2 regions of the Shewanella sp. GD04112 genome follow, and region 1 is predicted to be linked to the other one. Evidence: predicted binding sites of a transcription regulator. Region 1 holds the regulator's gene; the other holds the start of a gene.
The links. The regulator MetJ, encoded in region 1, represses methionine synthesis genes. The targets are predictions, from matches to a motif close to TAGACGTCTAGACGTCTA.
Positions count from the first base shown of each region.

Region 1 (10,811 bases):
TCCTTTGCGGCGCCTTTTAGCTTTAGCGCCTGCATCTTAAACGATTGCTCTTTTATGGGGCTTCAGCTCGATGAAATGGTGCTCGAGGGCTGTAAGGCGCAGGATGTGGATTTCCGTGAGGGCAAGTTTAATCGCGCCAACTTTAGTTACAGCGATTTTCGCCACAGCTTATTTGGTCGTACCGAGTTGATGGAGGCGGATTTCTCCGAGGCGACCGATTACGATATCGATATTTTTAACAATAAAATCAAGGGCGCTAAGTTTAGTCGCGACGAAGCGATTCGCCTATTAAATGGCTTAGAGATCACCTTGGTTGACTAACTCCCTTAGGCATTGGCCTTGCTTATGCCTAACTCCCTTTCAACCATTCCCCTCTGGGGGTGTTGTACTGGGCGAAACGCTTACCTCATACTCCGCGCGCACACGGCCATTCTAAATATGGGAGTGGTTTTTGAGGGTTTTTGAGAACTTTTTAACTTACCAAAGCCGCGAGCCAGTGCGCTGACTTAGTACAGGCTTAGTACAGGTTTAGGCCAAACAGGCTTATTGATCTTATTCACGATTTTTTAGAACAATTTTAACTTTTAGTTGCCGCAGATCACACTCAACTTGGCCATGTGGTTTACCACAATATCCGCCTCTTCCTTTCGGGATAACAATCACCCTGAAACAGCAAAATGCCAGCGTTTCTTAAGGCATTGGCACTAATAACTAAAAACCTGTGAGCGAATTTAGTCTTTAAACCGCAGTGGTAAGCCAAAGCCTAAGTTTGCGTGTGCCAAGTGGTGCATTAGGGTGGATGAGTGTGATGGAGGTAACCATGATTGAGCTTAATAGGCGAACCTTTTTAAAGGGCGCAGGGGCCAGCGGTGCAACATGTGCATTGGCTAGCCTGTTGCCGGGCAGCTTAGCGGCATTAGAGAGCAAGCAGCTAAAAGGAATGGGCAAAGACATTGCCAGTATCTGTGAGATGTGTTCGACTCGCTGCCCGATTTCGGCGCGGGTGATTGAGGGCAAGAACGTCTTTATCAGTGGTAATAAGGCGGCCAAATCCTTTGGTGGTAAAGTCTGTGCCCGGGGCGGCGCTGGCCATAGTTTGCTTTACGATCCACAGCGTATCGTGAAGCCACTCAAACGAGTGGGTGAGCGCGGCGAGGGCAAGTGGGCCGAGATCTCTTGGGATGAAGCCTATCAACTGATTGCTGATAATCTTAACAAAATCAAACAAGCTTATGGCCCTGAAGCCGTGGCGTTTTCCTCTAAGTCCGGTTCGCAAGAAAAACATTTATTCCATCTCGCCACCGCCTTTGGCAGCCCGAATACCTTTACCCATGCCTCAACTTGCCCCGGTGGTTACGAGATTGCCGCTAAGGCCATGTTTGGCACTAAGGTGAAGCGCGATTTAAGTAACTCCAAATACATCATTAACTTCGGCCATAACTTGTACGAAGGCATCAACATGTCCGAAACCCGCGGCATGATGGCGGCGCAAATGGATAAAGGCGCCAAGCTAGTGGTGTTCGAGCCAAGATTCTCCATCGTCGCCGACAAAGCCGATGAATGGTATGCGATCCGCCCCGGTACCGATGTGGCGGTGGCTTTAGCCTTATGCCATGTATTGATAGAAGATAATCTCTACGACAAGGCCTTTATCGAGCGTTATGTGGAAGGGTTTGATGCCTTCGCCGCCGAAGTCAAAGCCTATACCCCTGAGTGGGCCGAAACCATTTCCGATGTGCCCGCCAAAGATATTCGTCGTATCGCCCACGAATATGCGGCCAAGGCACCCCATGCTGTGGTGGATTTTGGTCACCGAGCCACCTTTACCACCGAAGAGTTTGAAATGCGCCGGGCCTTGTACGCTGCCAATATTTTGATTGGTAATATCGAGCGCAAGGGCGGTATCTACCTAGGTCAAAAGCCTGGCGACTATAACAAACTGGCGGGAGAAAGCGTGGCGCCCGTATTAGGTAAGCCCGGCGTAAAAGATATGCCTAAGCCTGCGGCGAAACGTATCGACCAAGTGGAAGAGCAGTACGCCATGATGTGGTCATCGGGCGGGATTTATCAAACGATTCTCGATGCGACCTTAAGCGCCGTGCCCTATCAATTACATGGCTGGGTGATGTCCCGTACTAACCCAATGCAAACCATGACCGACAGGGCGCGTGTGGTTGAAGCCTTGAAAAAGCTCGACTTTGTTGCCGTGTGCGATGTGTATATCAGTGAAACCGCCGCCTATGCCGACGTCATTTTACCCGAGTCGACTTACCTTGAGCGCGATGAAGAAATCGCCGATAAGTCGGGTAAAAATCCCGCCTACTATGTGCGCCAACGGGTGGTGGAAACCTTGGGTGACACTAAACCTTCATGGCAAATCTTTAAGGACATTGGCCATAAGCTCGGGCTAAGTGAATTCTACCCTTGGGATAACATGGAAACCCTGCAACTGCTGCAGGTGAATCGCGATACCGCACTGCTACGCCGCATCAAGGATGAAGGTTTTGTCAGCTTTGGTAAGCCCATCATGCTGCGCGAACCTAAGATGGTGGCCGAGTTTACTAAGGCCTACGCCAATGCCAAACCCGTGGATGAAGACGGCACCTACGGCAGTTTACTCAGCTTTAAAACCCCAAGCGGCAAGATTGAATTGACCTCGGCCAAGGTCGAGGCCATGGCGCCAGGACGCGGGGTGATTAAGTTCCGCGAAGTGCATTTGAAGAAAGCCGACGAGCTGTACTTTATCCAAGGCAAGGTCGCCGTGCATACCAATGGCGCGACTCACAATATCCCTATGCTGGCTAACCTGATGTCGGATAACGCCATTTGGGTGCACCCCGTCACGGCGGGCAAGTTAGGGATCAGCAATGGCGACCCGATTCGGTTAACCAGCAGTGTGGGTAGCGAAGAAGGCCATGCCTTAGTCACCCCGGGCATTCGCCCCGATACCGTATTTGCCTATATGGGCTTTGGCTCTAAAAACAAAGAGTTGGTTAGAGCGACTGGTAAAGGTATCCACTGCGGAAACTTACTGCCCCATCAAACAGCCCCTGTGTGTGGCATGAATATTCATACGACAGGCGTCACGCTGGCAAAACGCTAATTGGAGGCTCAAATGACGAAAAGATATGTGATGGTGCACGATGAGAACAAGTGCATCGGCTGCCAAGCCTGTAACGTGGCCTGCCGCAGTGAAAATGGCGTCCCCGAGGGCGTGACTCGCTTACAAGTGCGCGTAGAGGGCCCCTTTGGCGAGATGCCACACCTGCACTTTAAGTACCACAGGGTATCGTGCCAGCAGTGTGAAGATGCGCCTTGTGTGAAGGTGTGTCCAACGGGCGCGGCCTATGTGGGTGAGGATGGCATTGTCTCAATCCATGGCGATAAGTGTGTGGGTTGTATGTACTGCGTGGCGGCGTGTCCCTACAAGGTACGTTTTATGAATCCCGAAACCAAAGTGGCAGACAAGTGCAACTTCTGTAAGGACACGCGTTTGGCCCGGGGTGAAGAGCCTGCCTGTGTGACTGTGTGTCCGACCGATGCCTTAGTCTTTGGCGATGCCAACGATCCACAGAGTGAGGTGGCTATGCTACTCAACACTAAGATCACTTACCAAGATAAGACCCATTTAGGCACTCAGCCTAGGGTATATCGCGTTCCTACCAAAAGAGGGGGGATTTGATTATGAACAATACTTGGGGCGATATGGCGCAATATGATCCCGTCACTTGGCATTGGATCATCGCCGTGTATCTGTTTATGGCGGGCTTATCCGCCGGAAGTTTGCTGATTGGCATTGGCCTGCGTTGGTTTAATAAGGAGCAAGCGCAAGGGGAGACGAGTATTCTCAAGGCCGCAGCCATTATTGGCCCAGTGGCCATTTGCCTAGGCTTGGCATGTTTAGTGTTTGATTTAACTAAGCCTTTCCACTTCTGGCTGATTTTAATCAACTATAACTTCCAGTCTGTAATGGCGATTGGTGTCTTAGCACTACTGGCTTACTCCCCCTTGGCATTTGCCTACGCGATTCTTGTGTTGCGCGATGAGCTGCCAAAGTGGGGCTTAGGTTTCCTCGTGCCTATCGCTAAGCTGCTGATGCCCTTTAGAAAGCTGATTGAAGTGCTGCTGTTTATTCTCGCGATTGGCGTGGGTGCTTATACTGGCTTCTTAATTTCGGCCATGAATGCCTATCCGATGTTGAACACTGCGGTACTGCCAGCGCTGTTTTTAGTCTCTGGTTTATCGGCGGGCGCGGCGGCTAATGCGGTGCTGGCGCTGGTGATGTTCAAGACCGATAGCCACGACAAGACCTTAGCCAAAATGCATGGCTTAGAGCTGCCAGTGATGGCAATCGAAATCATGTTCCTGTTTATGTTGTTCTGCGCCTTGTATTTTAAGGGCGGAGCGGCGGCTGCGGCGCTGGCATCACTCACCTCTGGCGTGTGGGCGAGCGTATTCTGGATTGGCGTGGTCGGGATTGGTTTTGGTATCCCACTGCTATTTATGCTGTTGCCGACCGCGACGCGCCACAGCAAGGGGGCGATGATCATGGTGGCCTGCGCCAGCTTAACCGGCGTGTTAGCACTGAGACACTTTATTGTGTATGCGGGACAAAGCTATCTAAGTTAGTGTTTTGGTTAACGGCAATATCTATGGGGTGAATCATTTATCCCTTGCAAGCAAAAAGCACCGATTAACGGTGCTTTTTTTATGGGGGCGATTAGCAGGATTTCATTGCGGTAATTATTGCGGTAATTATTGCGGCAATAGCTCAATCACTGATTTCACCGTGAGCACTAAAGCACTGATAGCGCATAGGGCTAAGGTTGCCATCTTGGTCTTATGTTTATCCACACTCCCCACCAGTTTGCCCGCCACTAAATAGCCTAAAAACACTGAGGGCAATAGCATGAGTGATAACCACAAATGCTTGATTTCGAGTAGGCCCGTCACCCCAAGAATGACCAGGGCTATGGTCGAGCTGAAGATAAAGAAGGCCGACAGTGCGGCGCGAAATTTGGAGGCATCCTTACCCGCCAACAAAATCGCCATCGGTGGGCCACCAATGGCGGCAATATTACCAAAGATCCCCGAGACCACGCCCGCGCCAAACAGGGTTGCTTTGTTCACGGGGAGAGTCAATTTATACAGGCTCAGCACCACGGCGACTGCCACAATGCCAGCAATCGCTAGACCAAGAATCGGCTGCGGCGCAAACAGTAGCAGGCTGGCACCGATAAAACCTCCGGGTACACGACCGATTAGCGCATACTGCAAACCATTGAATTCTAAATGGCCGCGTTCACGCAGTAGGGTGAGTAGGGCGATGGAAAACCCCATCACAATCACGGGGGCGGGCACTAATTCGGGGTCGACAATATACAGCAACGGGCTCGCCACCACGGCAAGGCCAAAGCCTATCAGACTCTGGGTGAGGGCACCTAAAAACACAATCACAGACGCCATGGCGAGCGTTTGTGGATCTATCAAGGAGAACATAGGATTCCATCAAAACAAAATAGGGATCGTTACTCTAACCCATCAGGCAAGATGAGTATTAACGATCCCTAATGATAAGTAGGATATTGGACGCTTAAGCGTTACTCCATATCTTCCCACTCGATCCCCATTTCGTCCATCAACCGTTTCGCTTCGGCGGGAATGCTGTCTGGGCTATCTTTCGACAGATCGGCATCATCAGGCAGAGGCTGGCCGGTGTAGGCATGCAAAAATGCTTCACACAAGAGTTCGCTATTGGTGGCGTGGCGCAGGTTGTTCACCTGACGACGGGTACGTTCATCCGTGAGGACTTTTAGCACTTTGAGCGGAATAGACACAGTAATTTTCTTTACTTGTTCATTCTTCTTGCCATGTTCAGCATAGGGGCTGATGTATTCCCCATTCCATTCAGTCATTGACTCACCTGTTATAACGCTAAATTCGGGGCAGATTTTAAACCCTTACAGATAACAGTCAAATTATTGCTACTATTTCTTAGTGATTGCAAACAGATTTCTTTATGTTTAGACGTCTAAACGTCTTAACGCCTATTGACGATGCCACTGGGCTTAGGTACATTTAGACGTCCAGACATCTCTTTGCGAACTTAGGAGTTCCCGATGACCGCAGGCAAATTAGTGACCGAACGTCAATTAGCCACATTAGCAGTGCGTCAGGGTATCGAAAGTGATACTCAGTATGGCGCGGTGGTGCCGCCAATTTACCTGTCGACTAATTACGCCTTCGATGGTCATAAAAATCCTCGCGAATTTGATTACAGCCGTTCCGGCAATCCTACCCGCAGCATCTTAGGTGATGCCTTAGCTAAACTGGAAAAGGGCGCAACCGGTGTGGTGACTTGCACTGGCATGGCTGCCATTACTTTAGTGACTACCTTGCTCGGCCCCGATGACTTACTGGTGGTGCCCCACGATTGTTACGGCGGTTCTTACCGTTTATTCACTAACTTGGCTAAAAAGGGCCAATTTAAACTGCTGGTGGTCGATCAAACCGACGCCCAAGCGCTCGAGCAAGCCATCGCCCAACAACCTAAGATGGTGTGGATTGAAACTCCATCAAACCCTCTGCTGCGAGTCGTCGATATCGAAGCTATCGCGAAGGCGAGCCACGCCGTAGGTGCTTTAGTGGTGGTGGACAATACTTTCCTCTCGCCCATTTTGCAGCAACCGCTGTTACTCGGTGCCGATATCGTTATCCACTCCACCACTAAGTACATTAATGGTCACAGCGATGTGGTGGGCGGCGCGGTGATCGCCAAAGATCCTCAACTCGGTGAGACCTTACATTGGTGGTCAAACACCTTAGGCTTAACTGGGTCTGCCTTCGACAGTTATCAAACCCTGCGCGGTCTGCGTACCTTGGCCGTACGCATTCGCGAGCACCAAAGCAATGCCCAGCGTATTCTGGACGTGCTGACGAGCAGCCCTTTGGTGAGCAAAGTGTATTATCCAGGCCTTGCGGATCACCCCGGTCATGCCATTGCCGCCAAGCAGCAAAAAGGCTTTGGCGCTATGCTGAGTTTTGAGCTTAAGGGCGGCGAAGCCGAAGTGGTCGCCTTTTTAGATGCCTTAAGTTTATTCAGCGTGGCCGAGAGCTTAGGTGGCGTTGAGAGTCTCGTGGCCGTGCCCGCGACTATGACCCATAGGGCGATGGAGCCCCAAGCGCGTTATGAAGCTGGCATTAAAGACACCCTATTACGTTTGTCGGTTGGTATTGAAGATGCCGACGACTTAGTTGCAGATATTCAAGCAGGATTGGCCGCCGTTGCGGCTTGTCAGTAGAGGAATTCGAGATGGCACGTTGTCACTTACATAAATTTGGTGGTTCCAGCTTAGCCGATGCCGATTGTTATCGCCGAGTCGCCCATATTCTGTTAACCCATGGTCATAGTGATGATCTGGTGGTGGTGTCTGCTGCGGGTAAAACCACTAACTTTTTATATAAATTATTGTCCCTGCGCGATAGCAACCAATTATGGCAAGAAGAGTTGCAAGTTCTTATCAGCTATCAGCAAGGCTTGATTGAGCAGCTGTTATCCAATGAGCAAGCGCGGGATCTGCGTGAGCGTTTAACCACGGATAAAGCTCAGTTAATCAGTCTGTTATCTTTAGATTCCCGTAATGATTACCAAATTAACCATGTGGTGAGCTTTGGTGAGCGTTGGTCGGCGCGCCTGATGGCAGCGCTGCTGCGTGAATCGGGCGTGGCCGCAAGCCATGTGGATGCCTGCTCGATTCTTGTGGCCGACGAGGCCGCCGTACCGCAAATTCGTGTGCAAGAATCCCGCGCCAAAGTGCAAGCCTTACTGGCCGCGCATCCTAACGAGCGTTTAGTGATCACAGGTTTTATCTGTGCCAACGAGCGTGGCGATACCTTGCTATTGGGTCGCAATGGCTCTGACTTTAGCGCCAGCTTAATTGCCAGCCTTGCCGACATTGAGCGTGTGACCATTTGGACCGACGTTGAAGGGGTATTTAACGCCGATCCGAATAAGATCAACGATGCGAAATTACTCAAGAGCATGTCCCTCGCCGAAGCAGACCGCTTGGCGCGCCTAGGCTCGCCTGTTTTGCATTCGCGCACTTTGCAGCCGCTGTTTAACACTGAGGTGAGCCTAGCCGTACGTTCAAGCTACGCCTCCCATACCGATTTTACCCTGATTGCTCCCCACAGCTCCTCGGCGAGTGCGCCCGTGGTGACTAATCTAAACGCCGTGGTGTTGTTTGGTTTTAAGATCGCGGGCGATGTGGCTAGTCTGCTTGAGCAATTAGTCGAAGCAGGATTAACGCCACTGGCCCATTGGTTATCGGCGCATCAACGACTCGAGCTTGCCTATACCGCTGAAAACCAAAAACAAGTACAAAAGTTATTGGATGCGCAGGCCGAAGCCCTCGGCATTAAAGATCTGCAAATTAATACTGAACTCGGTTTAGTGGCGCTTGTGAGTGCCGATGCCGAGCATTATCGCCGCAGCTTTGCCCGTTTACTGAGCCGCGACGCTAAGCCCTTGTTCAGTGGTGACTTAAGTTTGGTGACCTTAGTGCCACAGTCGCAGGTTAATCTGCTGACGCAAAAAGTGCATCGCCGCTGCGCCGGTCCGCGTAAACGCATTGGCGTATTGCTGCTGGGTGTTGGCAATATTGGCGAGGCGTGGGTGAAGCTGTTTAAGTCAGTTTCTCCCTCATTAAATCAAGAGCTTGAAGCGCGTGTCGAACTCGTCGGTTTGGTAAGTTCCAGCAAAGCCCTGATCAAGTCTACGGCTGTGGATTTGGAAAACTGGCAGCAGGAATTCGATGCCGAGGCAACACCTTGGCAATATGAGCACTTATTCGAACAATTAGAACAACTTAACTGCGATGAACTGATTGCATTAGATATCAGTGCCAGCGCCAGTTTGACCCTACAATACCCAGAGTTTTTCGAGCGCGGCATCCATATGGTCAGCGCGAACAAGCTTGCGGGTTCTGGCCCGCTGCCGTTCTACCGCGAGCTGAAGGAGCAACTCGGTTATCGCCGTCTATTCTGGCGCTATAACGCCAGCTGCGGTGCGGGCTTACCTATTCAGCACGCCTTAAACGATTTGCGTAACAGTGGAGATACGGTTGAGGCCGTCGGCGGGATTTTCTCTGGTACCCTGTGTTGGTTATTCGAGAAATACGATACCAGCAAACCCTTCTCGGAATTAGTGGTTGAAGCGCGTGGCCTAGGGATTACCGAACCCGATCCCCGCGACGATCTCTCTGGGCGCGACATGCAGCGCAAGCTACTGATTTTGGCCCGTGAAATCGGTCTGGAAATCGAGCTTGAGGATATTGAACTGCGCTCCCTAGTGCCAGCCCATTTAGCGGATATTCCACTGGAGCAATTCCTTGCCCGTATCGCTGAGCTGGATGATGAATTGCAGCAACAATACGGTGCGGCCGCAGAGCAAAACAAGGTGCTGAGATATGTCGCCTCCTTGGACAATAGCGGCGCGGCCCTGAAAGCCGAGGTGGGATTACAGTGGATTGATGCGAATCATCCCTACGCTAACCTCACGCCTGGGGACAATGTGTTTGTGATCCGCTCTGCTTTCTACCAAGGTAATCCGCTGATTATCCGTGGACCGGGTGCGGGGCGTGAAGTGACTGCCGCAGCGGTGCAATCGGATCTGACGCAGATCTGTCGTGATCTGCTGCAAGAGTAGTCATAAACCTAGACACTTGAAGAAGTTAGCCTCCATATCTTCAAGTTGATTCGGCCAATATTCATAGACGTAAAGGACTCATTCGAGTCCTTTTTTTATTGGCGAGGATCAGGACTAAAATCAAGGTGGTCAACGAGGGATAAGAAAATGCCAAAAAGGGGGATTTTTTGGCTTGACTTAACGGCCAGTTTCTCTAGTATATGGACATATAGACGTCCAAACGTCCATATGGATTAAATTACTGCATTTATAAGTCGTACCAGCGCGATGGAGCGTCGCACTTGGGCGGTTGAGGAAATACACATGGCTTTTCATCACGCACAACATTCACATTCGCTAAACCAAAGTTTGTCTGAACTTAATGGCGATATTAATGTTTCTTTTGAGTTTTTCCCGCCATCAACCCCCGAAATGGAACAGATCCTGTGGAACTCTATCCGCCGTTTAGAGCCGCTGAATCCTAAGTTTGTTTCAGTGACCTATGGTGCCAACTCGGGCGTGCGTGACCGCACCCATGGTGTGATTGAACGTATTCAAAAAGAAACCAATCTGGTTGCCGCGCCGCATTTAACCTTAGTGGATGCCAGCGACGAAGAATTGTTAGATCTGGCGAAGCATTACTGGAAATCGGGGATCCGCGACATAGTGGCACTGCGTGGCGACTTGCCTGCGGGCAGCCCGAAACCGACTCGCTTTGCGGCGGATTTAGTGCGCTTACTGCGCTCAGTGGCCGACTTTGATATTTCGGTTGCCGCTTACCCAGAAGTGCATCCAGATGCGGCTAATGCTCAGGCCGATTTGATTAACCTCAAGCGTAAAATCGATGCCGGTGCGAGCCGTGCTATTACCCAGTTTTTCTTCGATGTTGAATCTTACCTGCGTTTTCGCGACCGCTGCGTTGCGGCGGGAATTGATGTCGAAATCGTCCCCGGCATTTTACCCGTGACTAACTTTACCCAGTTAAAACGCTTCGCGGGCATGACCAATGTAAGTCTGCCGAGCTGGTTGCATAAGCAATTTGATGGCCTAGAGAATGATGCGGGCACGCGTCAGCTGGTGGGGGCTAACGTGGCGATCGATATGGTCAAAGTGCTATCCCGTGAAG
Region 1 covers NZ_JAOEAL010000001.1:4,251,489-4,262,299, reverse strand. Annotated here, with positions in the region: gene N7386_RS18705 (pentapeptide repeat-containing protein) at 1-321, shown strand, start outside; gene phsA (thiosulfate reductase PhsA) at 821-3,103, shown strand; gene N7386_RS18695 (4Fe-4S dicluster domain-containing protein) at 3,116-3,682, shown strand; gene nrfD (NrfD/PsrC family molybdoenzyme membrane anchor subunit) at 3,685-4,629, shown strand; gene N7386_RS18685 (sulfite exporter TauE/SafE family protein) at 4,756-5,499, opposite strand; gene metJ (met regulon transcriptional regulator MetJ) at 5,601-5,915, opposite strand; gene metB (cystathionine gamma-synthase) at 6,138-7,301, shown strand; gene N7386_RS18670 (bifunctional aspartate kinase/homoserine dehydrogenase II) at 7,313-9,706, shown strand; gene metF (methylenetetrahydrofolate reductase) at 10,010-10,811, shown strand, end outside.

Region 2 (10,811 bases), 160 kb from region 1:
CGACCAATGTAGAATCGTCACCGGACCCGTTAACATACCTTTGACGGGTTTGTCCGTCAGGCTTTGGGCGAATTCGGCCCACTCTACTGTCATCGCTTTCGGGCGGCTCACATCACCATAAATCAATGGCGGCTTAACGCAGCGAGAACCATAACTCTGCACCCAACCATTTTTGGTAAAGCCCACGCCTTCGAGCTGCTCGCCGAAGTATTCCACCATGTCGTTACGCTCGGCCTCACCGTGTACTAGCACATCGATACCGAGTTTAAGTTGGCGGTCGATGGTATCGCGGGTCACTTGCTGCAACTGCTCGGTATATTGGGCATCGCTTAACTCCCCTTTGCGCCAGCGGCTACGTAAACCACGAATGGCGGGCGTTTGTGGGAATGAGCCAATCGTGGTCGTGGGCAGCAATGGCAAACGATACTTGCGCTGCTGTACCGCTTGGCGCTCAGTAAATTCGCTCACACGTTCATAGTCAGCTTGGGTGAGCGCAGCGACACGGGCGATCACTTTTGCATCCGCAGCCTGTGCCTTAGCCTCACGGCGTGCCAAACAAGTGTTAACTATCTCTTTGGCGGCAACAGACTCTGGAGCCTGTAACAATTGGCGCACATTGGCCAGTTCCAACAGCTTTTGCTTAGCAAATGCGAGCTGCTGACGTAACGCTGGCGTGAGGGTTGTCTCTACCTCTAAATCCACAGGGCTGTGCAGCAGTGAGCATGAGGTGCCAATCCATAGGCGCGCGCCGTCTTGTGAGCATAAGTCTCGGGCAACACTACCGATACGCTCGACAATCAGGTCAACCTCTGCCGCCCACACGTTACGGCCATTAACTACACCCGCTGAGAGAATTTGATCTGATCTTAAGGCATTGGCAAACAAGGCCAATTGTTCAGGGGCAGTCACTAAATCGAGGTGCAGACCCGCCACCGGCAACGCGGAAACCAGCGCCTGATGATGACTAATGCTGCCATAGTAACTGGTGAGTAAAATCTTCACTTGAGCCGTTTTAAGCGCTTGATAAGCTTCGCTAATCGCCGCTTGCCAATCGGCGGTTAATTCGAGTGCTAGGATTGGCTCCTCAAGCTGTACCCAAGTCACGCCCTGCGCGGCAAAACGCGCAAGAATGTCGGCATAGGCCTTTAACAGATTGGGCAATAGGCTGAGTTTATCGAAATCCTGACCCACGGTTTTGGCCAGATACAAGTAACTCACAGGGCCTAACAATACGGGCTTGGCTTGATAACCCAGCGCCTGTGCCTCGGCCACTTCATCAAAAAACTGCTCATAGGCGATAGAGAACACTTGATCTTGCTTAAGCTCTGGCACTAAGTAGTGATAGTTAGTGTTGAAATACTTCGTCATTTCCGAGGCTGGCGCATCGGTGCCAGTTGGTGCACGGCCACGGGCAACGCGGAATAAGGTATCAAGATCGATAGCACCCTCGCCGCGGTGGCGATCTGGGATGGCGTTAAGGGTTGCACTCAGGGTTAACACTTGATCGTAAAAGGCAAAATCACCCACTGGTACTTGCTCGATCCCTGCGGCGACTTGCCATTGCCAATGGGTACGACGTAACTCCTTGGCCACCTCATGCAGTTCAGCTTGAGTGCTCTCACCACGCCAGTATTTTTCGAGGGCAAATTTCAGTTCACGACGACGCCCGATACGGGGAAAACCAAGACTGTTTAATTGCATACCATATCTTCCTTTATTTGAGATAAGCCATATTCGGCACTAGCACCCAGCTGATGGTGTTTTCTTGGCAACTTTTCGCATTTAAGCCTAGATAAATCACAATGGGCGTCTGGACGTCTAGAAGTTTATTGTGATAGTCTCTATGCCAGCAACCGAATTGATTTCAAGCACAACATGAGCGAAATTCACTTGGAGTGATCATGATCGAACTAAGACATCTGCGAACCTTAATGGCACTGAAGGAAAGTGGCAGCTTGGCGGGCGCAGCCAAAAAACGTTTTGTCACTCAATCGGCTCTCTCCCATCAAATTAAGGAGTTAGAGCAACGAATTAACTCGCCCATTTTTGTGCGTAAAAGCAAACCCCTCTCTTTTACTCAGGAAGGCGCACGCCTGTTGCACCTCGCCGAGGAGATCCTGCCTAAGGTGTTAGAGACGGAAACGGATCTGAAAAATGGCCTAGAGACAGAGACCAATCAACTCAGAGTGGGGATTGAATGCCACAGCTGTTTTCGCTGGTTAATGCCAGTGATGGAGCAATTTAGGCAAGATCATCCGCAGGCCGAGTTAGATCTGTCGAGCCGTCACCTGTTCGATTCGCTCAATGCCTTAGAAATGGGCGAACTCGATATAGTGCTGACCTCGGATCCCGTGCCTGGGCACTCGCTCGCCTATCAGCATTTGTTTGATTTTGAAGTGAAGTTAGTGGTTGCCAAGGATCATCCCTTAGCGAAAGAAGCCTATGTTACGCCTAAGCAATTGGCGCGTTTACCCATAATCAGCTACCCAGTGCCACTGGCGCGTTTAGATATTTACCGCCACTTTTTAGAACCCGCAGGTGTTGAGGCGGGTGAACAAAAGACCTGCGATTTGACCATGATGCTATTGCAACGCATCGCCTGTAAGGACGGTATCGCCGCCCTGCCCAACTGGTCAATCAATGAGGGACATGGCTTGAGCCTCGCCGCCGTTAAACTCGGCCAAGAAGGCTTAAAGCGCCCACTATTTGGTGCCTATCGCCGCCACAGCGCGAACTCGGCCTTAGTGCAAAACTGGCTGCAACTGGTGGCAAGCGAAGGCTTAGCGCGTCAGCAAAAATCCAATTAGTGCCGTAAATCAGCATAAAAAAAGCCTGCAATTGCAGGCTTTTTTATTAAAGGTACATGCCTAGAGCGGGTTGAGTAACATGCCGCGCATCGAGAGCACACGGCGTAGAATCAACCCGGGAGAATTTTGATTACGGGTCTGGCGCAGATTATGGGCGATCATAAACTCTTGGCGCAGATCCTGATCGAGATCTAAAGCCTCAAAGGCTTCGATGGTTAAGGTCTGCTGCTGATTATCAATCAATGACTTAATCACGCTTAACGGGAAAGATTGCTCAGAGCTGGCATTTAAGTATGCAAAAGCAGTTAAGGCAATGATTTGCCCGAATACGCTAAACAGCGCCAAGGTTTGTACTTCATCGGGATCAACTTCAACATCCGGCATATCGACTAGGCTGTCGACCGCGTCGGTAGCGATATTTTCCGTGAGTTTCCAATAACCTTGTACCAACTTCTTATAGGGTTGGGGGAGTTCATCGAGGCGTTCTTTCAAGTAGAAGGTGAAGGCATAACGATAAATATTGACCTGGCCTAAACGGATCAGGGCGTCTTTTAAGGAACGAGATTTAGGATTTACGACGCCTGAAGCCTGCGCCGAATTACTGCGCATCAACATGTGGGCAGCTAATGCGGGATCGCTCGAAATAATATCGATCACATTACGAATGTCGCCTTCGGCAAGGATCGCTTTTTTGAGTGGAATTAAGATCCCACGGCGACCGATCACTTGCTCTTCATTCGCTATGATGGCTCTCACTTGAGTAAAAACCTGTTGCTCAAGATCTGTCATAAGACACTTTACACCTGTTAATTTGCTATAAGATGGTTCGAATACCGCTCACATCATACCCAAACTACAAAGAATTTCAGCCCTAAGTCGTAGAATAATTGTGACTATGCTTTAGATGCAGTGATCTACAGCACAAGCAACGACTTAGGCTATCTGAATATAGGGCGAACTTATAAAGAATACACCGAGAAAATGGATTTTTCTCTGCGTATAGCCAAACAACGGAAATAATAAGGCCAGACTAAGTCTGGCCTTATATAGATTAACGATTAGTCTCAAGCTTAGAAGCGGTAACCCACAGTCAAGCGAATATCACGACCTCGGCCCGTGTAATAGCCGTCATATTCTCCACCAGCATAATAGCCAGAACTGACATACTCTTTATCAAACAGGTTATCGATACGCAGGCTCGCTAACCAAGCGTCACGGGTATAGTTCAGGGCCAGATTACCTAAAACATAGCTAGATAATTTATCGCCTTGGTTAGCGTTATCGCCTTCGATAAAACGATCGCCCGTGTAAATCGCCTCGGCAAACACTTGGAAATGCTCGGCAAAATCCATGCTAACGTAACCGCGTCCCGTATGCTCAGCCACCCAAGACAATTGCTTGCCATCATTCACCCCATCGGTAAATTCGGCATCGATATAGTTATATTCCAAACCTAAGGTAAGGGCTTGAGTGACCTGCCAATCCCAATCGGCACTCGCGCCATAGCGACGTGAAGCATCGGCATTGACGTTGGCGCCTTGGAAGCTGCCACCAACAGGTTTTTCAGCACTCGGGTCGAAGACGATTTCATCTTCTAAATCGAGACGATATAGGCTGACGCGTAGGCTTTGGCTAGCAACAGTCCAATCCCAACCAGCCTCGTAGGAGCGGCCCGTCTGCGGCTTTAAGCCATACACATCTTTCGGGGTGTAAGCTTGCTCATCGACCTTAGCGAAACGGAAGTTTTCATCACCACGCAGATAGAATCTGTGCTCGGCGCTCGGACGGTAATTTAAACCGAACTCGAATGCGGTCGCATCTTCATCTAAATCGATACCGTTTGGATACACATTGCCATCGACCAGATCGTCGGTCACCCGCGCATAACGTCCGCCCACCACATAGCTTAAGGTGTGGCTTAATGGCACTGTGGCTTGCAGGTAAGCACTCTGCATTTCCTGCACGTTGCTGCGCGCCATAGAGTCAAACTCTGCCTTACCGCGGCTGATATCCAAACCTGTGACTAGATTTAGCTCACCTTGACGGGTGCTGTAATTAGCAAGCGCTTTAGGACTAAACATCAGCAGCGAGCGAGTATTATGGCTACCCGCCCCCCAGTTTAATGAGCTCACTAAGGTATCGCTGTAATCCAGATCCGCCGCCAAGGCCCAGTTTTGGTTAAGCTGATGCTGATAACCGCTGCGCGCCGCAGTGGTCATCTCATGAACATATTCGCTGCTATTAGAAGACTGACGTGGATTTTCTTTGAACTGCTTAGGGGTCAACGCCCCAGGATTCTCGCGGTCATCATCGTAATAGCTGGTTTCAACGAAGAAAGAATCTGTGGCAGTTTTATATTGAATACGGCCTAAGATAGAGCCAGTTTCATTGGCATTATGCTTACGATAGTTATCGCCTTGGTTGTAGCTACCGGTCAGGAAATAGTGCCAATCTTTATTGATGGCGCCCGACACATCGCCGCGACCTTCGTAGGTATTAAAGCTGCCGCCGGATAATTGCACGCTGCCGCCCGTATTCTCAGGCGATTTAGTTACAATGTTGATCACCCCGCCTACCGCTTGGTCGCCATAGAGCACGCCGGCACTGCCCGATAGAATTTCAACACGCTCAATTAAATTGAGCGGAATCGCATTCAGGCTAGGCGCGGCGATATCGATATTATTTAAGCGGCGACCATCGAGCAAAATCAAGGTGTTGTTAACCGCAGAGCTCGCGCTAAAGCCACGCATCGCGAAACTAGTACCAATGTTATTGTCGGATAGCTGAATACCGCTTTGACCACGTAACACTTCGGTCAAGCTGGTTGCGCCACTCTGCTCAATCGCAGCGGCATCAATCACATTCACATTAGCGGCAATATTTAAGGGGGTCTTGTCTGAACGGCCAATGACGACAATATGCTCATCGACTTTGGCAACGCTGGCATCATCGGCCGCCACGGCGGGGGCGATAACAGAAAAGCTGCAAAGGCTGCCGATCAGCAGCGCGATTTTAGTTGGATGTGTTCCCATTTTACCTTTAACTCCTGCAAGGAAAACGGGGCATTGGCGCCACGATACCGTTGATTCAGTAACAAATACTGACAGTCACTATCGCATTTTGAGATCTGCCCACCGAAATCTCAAAAACACCTTTAGGGCCGGTCTCCGGACTTAGGCTATGTCTATCTCAACGAGAGATAAACGCGAAACTGACCTTTGCACACTCGATTCTCTGGCTCATCTTGAGCTACCTAACGAATGCGGTCGTCTCTCACCTTTTACCGTTGCGGGGGCAGTGCCAGAATTTCACTGGCTTCCCGATTATCTCGCGACGAATGCGTCGCAAGCACCACAGAAGGTTGACTAAAAATGAGGTTCATAGGGCGAAAAAACCAGTTAACGCCCAACAAGGCTCGTGGCATATCAAGCCTGAGCGCGCGCATTATAGACGTCTATACGGATGAAAGTCCATGATCATCCGTCTATCGACTGACAACTACTTTAAGGAAAAGGGCGCTAAGGCAGAGATAAAGTCGGCACTGTTGGCGGCTTGCAGAGGAGGTTTATCGGCAGAAAACACCTCACCACGCATCGATTTATGCAGCAAATACAAATCCTTGTCGCCACTCACTACAGTGTAATAACCAATTTCGCCCTGGGGATGAGAGGTAAAGGCCGTTGGATTAAATTGAGTCGCGCCATGGAGATTCGGCATAGTGGTACAACCAAGAATGGCTTGAAATCCGTCGTGACCATCCACTTGGGTATCCCCCAGCTTTTGGTAAACCACCTCACCGTCACAGGAGGCTTGGTAAGTCTCGGCCATCGCATCTAAAAACTGCTCCGGGCTGACGCTTTCGGCCATATCCTTAAAGCCTTGCACACAAAACAGCGCACTCCATTGATTGAGCGCCTCCTGCTCCGGCACAAATTCCGCCATAAACATGCCCGCACGTTCTTCATGGTAGGCTTTGCGCCACCCCTCTGGCAGGTTAAATCCTAATTGCTGGCTAAAGACGGGGAGCACATGGGAATGGGAAGCACTGCTCTCATGGCGAGGCATATCCAATTTCGCCTCAACGGATTCAGAACCGATTAGGCTGCATAGCATCAATACGCTCGCGCCCTGCCATAACCTCATCTGCATATGGGGTATACATTTCATTATTATCATCCTTGTATCGCATTGTTATGGGTTAATACGACATATGAAATTGCATAGAAAACATCCAGCATTCTAGCGAAGATGTAAATAAGATAACAGTTAAAAAGCAAAACAAAATGATACTTATACAGTCATAACAACTGTAAAACAGCAAATAGCAGCCAAAGATAGGTCGGTGAGGGATAAACAAGCTGGTGAATGAACCTTCACCAGCTGAGAAATGCCCTACATGCCCAACAATGAGTTAGTCAAATGACCAATTGATTTTACGCTGCGGCCTTGCCTGACTCAAAATCGCCTGCCGTTGCTCTGGGGTCTCACATTGGGCAGCGGGGGTAAATTCCAGCGGCTTAACCACCAAGGAGTCGGCAGGTTGTACCGGCGATTTATCAAACATTCCCAGATTCATCGACCAAGAGACCCATTCTCCTTTTTCACTGATCCCCACAAAACCATCATTTGCCTGCGCTAACCAAGTGAGGCGCGGAATGCGTTCAATCAGTTGCTCGACATTTTTAAGGTCAGCCCGATAACCGACGGGTACCACTTTGCCGTCGGGGCGCGTAAAGGCAAAGGAGGACTTACCTAGGGTAATTTTGCTGCCTTGCTGCCAATATTTGTCGAGGATCTCTTGAGCATGATGAAAGCCAAACAGATAGGCGTAATCCGTATCGTCGGCGAGAATTTGCGGCGTGGCGTTGTCACGCAGTAGCAAGAATCCCGGGCCAACGCTGATAATATCCTTCACGCCTGTGATATCGGTTTTCTTGATCCAATCGACGCCACAGTTAATGCCATCGCCCCAGAAATGGGCATCCCCCGTTGGACTTAACACCGCAAACGCGCAACTGTTTGCCGTGAGACTTGCTACATCCTTAAGCGCGCTGCGGATAGGATAAGCATCACTGCGCCAGCCCCAACTCACCACTGAGCCATCTTTTTTTAAGGCGGCATAGGTATTTTGAAAATATTCGATATGTTTAATATCCGTCAGCTGCGACTGCAACTTCTTCATATTGGTCGAACTTTCAACCTCCCCCCAAACTACGGCGCTGGCGTCTTTTTTCAGGGCAATAAAACTGCGCCCTTTAGCAAAGATATCGACCACATCGACTAACTCATCCTGCACCTGCAAACTATTGCCGCCGTAAGGCCCGTAGCCCCAAGTATGTACCTTACCATTGGCGTCGAGGGCGGCTATGGCCTCTCGGTTGGCGAATAGCTTAGTGATATTGGTCATGCGCGCTTGCAATACCTTGTCCAGACTCAACTTGCCCGCATTACCCCAATAGACCACAGTGCCATCTTGGCGCAGCGCAGCAAACCCATCTTTAACTGGGACAATTTGCTTCACTTGCTTGAGCTCTGGCGTCACCTCACGGCTATCGCCACCGGCAAAACTGTCGCCCCAAGTGATCACCTCATCCGAGTTAGTTAATGCGGCGAAGGCCGTGCTGTTGGTCACCACAGTCTCAACTGCGGGTAAATCGCAGGGAATATGGCGGTAATTCGGATTTGCCTCTTCCTTAAACTGGATAAGCTTGCCGTTATCAAATTGCAGCAAGGATTCCTTTTCATTTTCGACTACGGCTACGGGTTTAGGCTGACTACAGGCGGTTAATTGCAACGCCACTAAGGCAGCCACCAATGCCAAGGGGCGTGATATAGGATAAGACTGCATTACTTATTTCCCTGTTTTGCTGAAACTTTGGTTGCTGAAATTTTGTTTACTGAAAACGCGGGTTGCTGAATGGGTTGTGCTAACTTAGCTGCTATCGACTCGAGTAGCGGCTTAAGTTCGTACCCAAAACCCTGACGCGAATCGATACGGGTTAAGAGAACTTGAATTTGTTTATCTAGCGCCTGTGCACTGTCTTGGCTGAGAGTATCGAACGCCTGCGCCTGTGTTAAGGCTGTTAAGATCAACCGTTGAACTGGGCCGATTGTGCGCCCCACTTGGCGGTTCAGTACGGTATTGTCGAGCACTAATGTTACTAAGTAGAGTAAATAATCGAGGTGCAGCGCAGAATCGACTTGGCATTGCTTTTCATCCGTCAAGCCGAATGTGAGTACTTTGGCCTCACACAGCGCCTTCAATGCCGCTAACTTTTCTGCGGTTAATTCCAATGCAAAGGGCAACTGCTTAGTGCGCGTCATCAGCACAAAGCTGGCTAAGGTTTTAGCCGACAGCGCCTGTTTATTACGGGCGAGCATCGCCAGCGCTAAGTCGTGAAATCCTAATGAACTCAAGCGATAAAAGCTTATCATCGCAATAGATTCATCTACCGACTCCAGCTTTTTTTTTCTCGGTGAAGATTGCATTTGTTCGAATAAATCGACCAAACGCGGATAGTGTTCAGGGCAATGACCTATATGCTCAGCCGCTTCCCAGACTAGGATATTCGCAGCAGGATGCTGGCGATAGGTTTCGAGCAAATGGATAATCCCGGTGTAATCCTGTTGCCGCCCTAAACGCCTAATCATTGGCACATAACGGGACTCGGCCCAGCGGATCCTTAATAGCGTCAAACAGAAATAACCGACCAGCAAACTGCCTAATATACCTGCGATACCAAAGCCCAAATCTAGCTTGGCGCGATCGCGGGTTAATTCGAGATCGGCGCTCGCCCGTGTTGGCGCCTCGGGAAGATAATGCACAACACTTTGCCCGTAGTTGGGCACTAATGCGCCTGGGGTGTCGCCCTGCGGCGGCCGTAATTGATAGGTCGCTTGGCAATTCACGCCATCGAGCTCCCATTGACGGACGAGCTTGCCTTCGGCGGTGCGATACTCAACCAAGCAAATCAATCTTTGGTTATAAATTCCTGTCGAACTGCGCTCACTGCGATAGGCAGTTTCAATCACTCGACCAATGGCCACATCGCCACGCTCCAGCAACTGATTGACCAGAAACCACTTTTGCGCCCCTTCCCAGAGGAATAGCGCGGCAACACTCATCAAAAGGAGAGGGACACAGGTCAAGAGTATTGCTAACCAGCCCCAAAAACGCGTGGGTGCACTCGAGGTTAATTGACTGCGATTCATCAACACGCCAGAACTTCCTTATCATTCCATGATCGGTAAGGCATTAGAGAACTTGATTCTGCCTAAAGCGGGGCGCTATTGTAGCAGCTTATTGATAGAAATCAGAAAAAGCTCACAGTTTGCCCTAAAGACTCGGCCACATCCTAGCCTGCAAACTTGAGCATGCTATTCTACGTTTCCATTCCCGCTGTTTAAAGGAGTAACAGTATGAGTCGTCCGATTATTTTGGATTGCGATCCAGGCCATGACGATGCTATCGCGCTCATTTTAGCCCTCGCCCATCCAGAGCTAAACCCACTGGCCGTGACCACCAGCGCCGGCAACCAAACCCCTGATAAAACCCTCAATAACGCCCTGCGGATCTTAACCCTGCTCAATCGCAGCGATATTCCGGTCGCGGGCGGCGCGGTTAAACCCTTAAGCCGTGAATTGATGATTGCCGACAACGTTCACGGTGAAACAGGGCTCGATGGCCCGGCATTGCCTGCACCGAGTTTTCAACCTCAAGCCGTGAATGCGGTCGAGCTGATGGCCGAGAAAATCCGCCAAAGCGATAAGCCAGTAACATTAGTGCCTACTGGGCCGCTCACCAATATCGCGCTGCTACTCGCCAGCCATGGCGAGTTACACGCCAAGATTGAGCGCATAGTGTTGATGGGTGGTGCCGCCGGGGTTGGTAACTGGACACCCGCCGCCGAGTTTAATATTTTTGTCGACCCAGAGGCGGCCGATATCGTCTTTAAATCCGGAATTCCCATCACCATGTGCGGCCTCGATGTTACCCATCAGGCA
Region 2 covers NZ_JAOEAL010000001.1:4,089,842-4,100,652, forward strand. Annotated here, with positions in the region: gene metE (5-methyltetrahydropteroyltriglutamate--homocysteine S-methyltransferase) at 1-1,701, opposite strand, end outside; gene N7386_RS17975 (LysR family transcriptional regulator) at 1,902-2,807, shown strand; gene N7386_RS17980 (HDOD domain-containing protein) at 2,868-3,596, opposite strand; gene N7386_RS17985 (TonB-dependent receptor) at 3,878-5,839, opposite strand; cobalamin riboswitch at 5,948-6,178, opposite strand; gene N7386_RS17990 (hypothetical protein) at 6,306-6,974, opposite strand; gene N7386_RS17995 (hypothetical protein) at 7,219-8,655, opposite strand; gene N7386_RS18000 (hypothetical protein) at 8,655-10,019, opposite strand; gene rihA (pyrimidine-specific ribonucleoside hydrolase RihA) at 10,227-10,811, shown strand, end outside.
Region 2: a site for MetJ is predicted at 1,812-1,829, ahead of metE (5-methyltetrahydropteroyltriglutamate--homocysteine S-methyltransferase). Genes of this name have one in related genera too.